One region of the Peribacillus sp. YIM B13477 genome, then DNA from elsewhere that is predicted to be linked to it. Evidence: riboswitches for the same ligand, from Rfam matches in the RefSeq annotation. Region 1 holds a riboswitch; the other holds the start of a gene.
What was found. A riboswitch is a leader RNA that binds a small molecule or an ion and turns the genes downstream of it on or off. The one in region 1 is predicted to bind S-adenosylmethionine.
Positions count from the first base shown of each region.

Region 2: it holds a riboswitch for S-adenosylmethionine, as region 1 does, so the genes downstream of both, ACFX4H_RS05440 (YezD family protein) here and ACFX4H_RS04015 (bifunctional homocysteine S-methyltransferase/methylenetetrahydrofolate reductase) in region 1, are expected to answer to the same signal.

Region 1 is NZ_JBHZPD010000001.1:795,663-799,088, reverse strand. Features, by position in the region: gene metH (methionine synthase) at 1-75, opposite strand, end outside; gene ACFX4H_RS04015 (bifunctional homocysteine S-methyltransferase/methylenetetrahydrofolate reductase) at 68-1,915, opposite strand; SAM riboswitch class I at 2,018-2,116, opposite strand; gene ACFX4H_RS04010 (MOSC domain-containing protein) at 2,228-2,878, opposite strand; gene ku (non-homologous end joining protein Ku) at 3,369-3,426, opposite strand, start outside.
Region 2 is NZ_JBHZPD010000001.1:1,112,577-1,116,002, forward strand. Features, by position in the region: gene ssuE (NADPH-dependent FMN reductase) at 143-676, shown strand; SAM riboswitch class I at 957-1,065, shown strand; gene ACFX4H_RS05440 (YezD family protein) at 1,222-1,365, shown strand; gene ACFX4H_RS05445 (phosphoadenylyl-sulfate reductase) at 1,535-2,251, shown strand; gene sat (sulfate adenylyltransferase) at 2,304-3,426, shown strand, end outside.

The sequences.
Region 1 (3,426 bases):
AAGCATCGTTCCCATCGCCCCATCAAGTAGGAGAATCTTAGAATTTAACTGATCTTGAATCGCTTTTTTATTCATGTACTGCCACCTCTGATGTCTGTTTACTATCGACTTTTCTAATATATTTCGTTAGTTCCGCCGTCATTTCATAGCGAAGGAATGGAGTGATTAAATATATGCCCTTGAATTTTTCCCTAGCCGCGTCCACCAATTCCCGCGCGATATTCACCCCTTCAATCCTTGACTTTACAGGGTCATCCCCCGCTAGAGCCATGGCCCTTCTAACATTATCAGGCAATTTGATGCCTGGGATCTCATTATGGATGAATTCGGCGTTCCGGGTGCTTGTTAAGGGCATGATACCGATGAAAATCGGGGTTTCTAGATGTTTTGTCGCTTGATATACTTCTTCGATTTGCTCTACGGAATAAATTGGCTGTGTCAAAAAGGATTGAGCACCGCAGGCAATCTTCTTTTCCATTCTCAGTACGGCTTTATCCAGATATTTCACATTGGGATTAAAAGCTGCCGCAATTTTAAAATTTGCCCGTTGACCCAAACTTTGACCGGAATAGGAAAGACCTTCATTAAATTGTTTGACCATGCTTATCAGGTCAAAGGAAGATAAATCATAAACCGAAGTGGCACCCGGGAAGTCCCCAATTTTTGAAGGGTCTCCGGTGATGATCAATATTTCGTTCAGCCCTACCGTCTGCAGACCCATTAAATGTGACTGCAGGCCAATCAAATTTCGATCACGGCATGTTATATGCACCATCGGATTTATATTCAATTGGTTCTTCAGTAAATTAGCAAGTGCATCATTGGATATCCTTGGTGAGGCAAGTGAATTATCCGCTAATGTAATGGAATCGACCCCTGCTTTTTTCAAAACCTCAGCACCAGTCATGAAGCTCTCTATCCCTAGCTTTTTCGGTGGATCAAGCTCAACAAGAATCGTCCGTTCCGTTTTAGCCTTTTCGTAAAGGGGAAGTTCCAATTCCCTATCGTTCACCTCAATTACTTCTATTTCACGGGATTTCGTGAATTTCTCTTTCACGGGAGCCAAACTTCCAATTGCATGCTTTACAGCTTGAATATGCAGTGGAGTCGTTCCACAGCACCCTCCTATGATCGCGGCGCCTTGCTCTCGAAGTTCCAGGGCACTAGAACCGAAATATTCCGGTACAGCTTTATAAACGAGCCTCCCATCGACATAATCCGGCAGGCTGGCGTTAGGGTAAATGGCAATCGATGCTTGCTTTGGCAAACTCACTTCTTCCAAGGCCCGAATCATATGATGTGGTCCGAGGCGGCAATTCACACCAACCACATCGGCACCCAATTGCTCGAGTTTTTGAAAGGCTTCATTTAAATGGATTCCATTTTGAAGATTACCCAGTTCATGCATCGAGACATTTGCGATAATCGGCAGTCCGGTTTCATTTTTAACGATTTGCAGGACGGTTTCCAGTTCTTCCAGGTCATAAAATGTTTCCAGGAGAATCCCATCAGGATTTTCCATCAACAGACTGTATAGCTGTTCACGAAAACCCCGTTTTATCTCTTCCATGCTTAAATCCGATTTCCTGATGCTCCGCTGTGCCCCTATGGTACCGAAGACGTATGCCTTCCCTTTTGCCGCTTTTTTAGCTAGAATGACTCCCTGGCGATTGATTCTGCTCACTTCATCTTCAAGTCCATACCGCTTCAATTTATTGAAATTGGCTCCGTATGTATTCGATTGAAGGATATCTGCACCAGCTTCCAGATAGGCTCGATGGATGGACTCTATTTGATCTGGGTTCGTGCAGTTTAATTCCTCATAACATTGATCAATGCCATTAGAGTAAAGCAAGGTCCCCATTGCCCCTTCCCCAACCAGCATTCTTTCTTTTAATTCTTTACGAAAATTCATCATTACACCCTCTCTCAAAAACAATCCTGTTTTTGTCGTATTCTATGAGTATGAGAGAAAAGGAAAAAAACCTTCTCAAAGAAGAAGGTTTTTGAAACATTCTCCTCATCTATCAAGCTCTGCTTGCTGGATTTAGCACCTTTGCCTAAGCTGGTTGCTGAGGTTTCTTCGGGCCAGTCCCTCCACCTCTCTCGATAAGATCCATTTATATAATTTTCATAAGATTTCAAAATTTGATTATATTTAATTTACAATAATAGTCTGTCAATTTCAATACCTGATCGACATTTTTTTCACTTTTGCAAAAATCATTCAATCTTTTGCTGCTTGAACCCTCTTCAAGATCCTTTGTTTCCAGTCTTCCGCTAACCAGTCTAGTGTAAGTAACGCCTTAGCACCATCCAGCCCATCCCGTTTATGAAGGATGACCTCTGCTGCGTAATGGACAGAAATTTTTTCTTGTAGACGATCTATCAACACAATCTCGTTTTGTTTATTTATCGTTCCTTCTTGAAGTACTCTTGCAAAATAACCAGTGAAACTCGTTTTCAGCACGTGTTCCAAAAACTTAGGTTCTTGATTGAAGAGGGAAATGGTCGAACAAGGTATCCTCCCTTGGTTAATTTGAACAATCACATCGCCTATTTGATAAATATCGCCGATATACGTTGTTTCTTCCTTCATCCCCGCTATAGTTAAATTTTCACCAAATGCAGGGATATCCAGCTTTTTAGAGAATTTTTCATTCCATAATGAATAATGCTCAAATGGATAAAAGCACAAGGCCCGATCAGGACCTCCATGGAACTTTACATTACCGACACCATCACCGATTATGCCAGCTTTAGTAACTTTCAAATTATCCTGTGCTTGTTTATCCATGGCTGAAAAGATATCGATATTCGAAAAAATTTCATGTTTCGGCTTCCCCGCATGTAGTGATTTGATTTTTCCATTTTCCATTTTGCATCTTCCATTCATATTAAATTTATATCGTCCTATATGTATAAATTATACTAAAAATCCATTTTATTCAGTACCTTTTTATATGTATTTGAAATGAAAAAGCCATATGTGGCGTTAATGGGCGAAATATCATTGATTTCCAGAAAAATTCATAGGTTAGTTTCAGTAATTTAGTTGCTATTTCAGAATTAAATATGGTAGAATATGAACACAATATATAGTCGAAAACTACAACCGTTCGCCTATATGTTGATTTTCACGATTGAATTCCTCATTGTCGCTCTTTAGGGAGCGAATTTTTTTTGCGTTCGTTAATATCCACTAATTTCCTGTAATTCCATTCAGTTTCTTGCATTGTGATCGACTCACCTATTTGTACTTTCCTCCCCTCTTTATCAAGACCTTTTCATCTTATTAGAAGCCTGATTCCTTGCAAAAACAAGCAGAAAGCCGAGCGACATCATTCGTCTTCCGCTCAGCTTCCTGTTTACGCTTGTTTCTTTTTTTTCGGTGCCGCTTTCTTTCGGGTCGTCTTTTTCTTTTCC
Region 2 (3,426 bases), 320 kb from region 1:
ACCGTTTCTTTTTTCATTCAGAGTAGATGTCCAGAGTGTAAGATTTGACTTATATTTTTCAGACAATTACGATAAATGTATACTTCACGAAATGCTCTAAGAAAATTATATCTGGAAATCTTGTAACATTGGAGGGTATCAAATGAGCGATATCGTAATTTTATCAGGAAGTCCGGCTATTCCATCAAGAACGGACATTTCACTAAAACATATTCAATCATTAGTCGAAAATGCAGGATTTACTACAGCTTATTTCTCGATTACGGATTTCACAGCAGATGATTTATTCCAAGGGAAATATAATAGCGAGGATATCTCAAAGCTTTCAGAGAGAATTCAAGCAGCCAGAGGAGTCATTATAGGTTCACCGGTTTATAAGGCTTCTTATACAGGTGTATTGAAAGCATTGATTGATCTGCTGCCAGAAGGTGCTTTTAAGGGTAAGCCGGTGCTGCCAATCATGATTGGTGGAAGTAACAGGCATCTATTGGCGATTGACTATGCGCTTAAACCATTAATTTCAATATTAAAAGGCGAGCCGATGCAGGGGATTTATTTTGTTGATAAGGAAATAGATAAACAGAATCCAGAAAACCCAATCAATGATTTGCATTTAATTGATCGCGTCCAGAGTCAGGTTCAAGAATTTGTAGAAGCGATACAGTTAAGAAATTAATGACTTCAATAAATTAATTCCTTCTATAAAAAGACTGGAACCCTAGAATTTTTTTTTAGAATAACACGCGTCAATAATAGGCCTAATAATGAAAATAGACTCATTTTTTTGGAGACTTTATCTAAAAAGACGAGTCTATTTTCGCATTTATATGAACATAAAATCATAAATTGAATAGTGTGTATAAAAATAACAGTTCATCCATAATATTAAACCAAGTTATTTTATAAGAAAACTCCATTGACAAGGATTAAATATATGTTAATATTTAAAATAATAAAACTTATCCAGAGCGACGGAGGGAATTGGCCCTTTGAAGTCCAGCAACCTGCATGATGGATGCAAGGTGCTACCTCCAACAAAATGTTGATCATTTTGGAAGATAAGGTAAAGATATTTACCTTGCGATCTTTCCATCATGGAAAGATTTTTGTTTTTTGTGAAAATTTTAGGGAGACCATAACAATGTAAGGTTGTATGGAATTATATAAATCTAAGAAATTTAAAATAAAATATTCGCGGATTTTCTTAAAGGAGGAACTGGTTTGGATAAAGAGAATCAGCTTGAAGAAATTTTTGAACGACTTCAAGAAATGCTTAATTCAATGAAATATGGATCCATTACACTTATTGTCCAGGATGGTAAAATCATTCAAATGGAGAGAAATGAAAAACTAAGAATTAAATAAGGTATCTGCTGACTAGAAAAACTAGAGGCGGGTTTAACTGATATAAAGAGAGTATTGGTTAGATTCGTCTCTTTTTCCTAGATTCAAATAACCCGGGGAATATTACAACGGGAATTGATCAACAGTTACTCTAACCTGATACAGCAAGTTTTTAGAGGGGGCTACAAAGTTGGCTGCATTAATAAACTATGAAAATTTCAATACAGGGGACTTCCCTGTATTTCCTGAAGACACTGAGACAAAAGGTGCTTTGGAAGTTCTTAAATGGGCGAATGACCATTATGGTGACAAACTGATTTATGCTTGCAGTTTTGGTATTGAAGGCATCGTGCTTACGGATTTATTGGCGAAGGTCAATCCTTCGGCAAAAATAGTTTTCCTAGATACAGATGTTCATTTTGAGGAAACTTACCAATTGATCGAGGAAGTGAAGAAGCGATATCCGAAGCTTTTGATCGAAATGAAGAAACCTGACTTGACGCTTGAGGAACAAGCGGCGGAATATGGCGATGAATTATGGCTTAGAGATTCCAATAAGTGCTGTAACATCCGTAAAATCGTTCCGCTTACAGATGTGCTTTCATCGGCAACAGCCTGGCTTTCGGGACTGCGGAGGGAGCAATCCGAAACAAGAGCTAAGACCGAGTATATCAATAAGGATAATAAGTTCAAATCAGTTAAAATATGCCCACTCATACATTGGACATGGAAAGATGTTTGGCGCTATGCCCACAAAAATGGACTTCCATATAATGTCCTGCATGATAATGGATATCCGAGCATTGGATGTAAAACGTGTACTGCACCTGCCTTCAATGCAGATGATTTACGCTCTGGCCGTTGGCAAGGAGCTCAAAAAACGGAATGCGGATTGCATTTATCTTAAATAAATAGAAAGTATAGGCTTAAATAAATAGAAACCATAGGGGGAAATTAGCATGACAATCAGTTTACCGCACGGAGGAACATTAATCGATCTTTGGGAACCAAAATATGATTTTAGTAAAATAACGAAGTCAATCGAAATCGATGAAATTGCTTTGAGCGATCTTGAATTGATAGGGACTGGTGCTTACAGCCCGATTAAAGGATTCTTTACAAAAAGTGACTATGAGACAGTGGTAAAGGATATGAGGCTTAGCAGCGGACATGTATGGAGCATCCCGATTACGCTGCCTTTGACCGAAGAAACTGCAGGAAGCCTTACTATAGGTGAAGAAGTAACATTAACCCATGATGGTGAAACATACGGGGTTCTCTCCGTTTCTGATATTTACACTCCAGATAAGCAATTGGAAGCGACATTGGTATATCAAACAGCTGATGAGAAGCATCCTGGAGTGAAAAATTTATATAACCGCGGGGATGTATATGTCGGCGGGGAAATAAAGTTGATCAAGAGAATAGAGCGTCCGCTATTTCAAGCTCATTATTTGGACCCAGTCGAGACAAGGAAGGCTTTCGCTGAAAAAGGATGGGAAACGGTTGTTGGTTTCCAAACAAGGAACCCTGTTCACCGTGCACATGAATATATTCAAAAGACAGCATTGGAAATCGTCGACGGCTTATTCTTAAATCCTCTCGTCGGTGCCACTAAATCAGATGACATTCCGGCAGATGTAAGAATGGAAAGCTATAAAGTGCTGCTTGACAAATATTATCCTAAGGATCGCGTCTCCCTTGCAGTTTTCCCTGCTGCCATGCGTTATGCAGGACCTAGAGAAGCCATTTTCCATGCGATGGTCCGTAAAAATTATGGTTGCACCCATTTTATCGTCGGACGCGATCATGCGGGTGTGGGCGATTATTATGGCACATACGATGCCCAAAAAATCTTCGGGAACTTTAACGCAGATGAGTTAGGAATCACGCTATTATTCTTTGAACATAGTTTTTACTGTAAAGCATGTGGCAATATGGCTTCCGCTAAAACTTGTCCGCATGGCAAGGAAGACCATGTCATCCTGTCTGGAACGAAGGTAAGGGAAATGTTGCGTAATGGAGAAATTCCTCCAGCTACCTTTAGCCGTAAGGAAGTCATCGAGGTGTTGATAGAAGGTC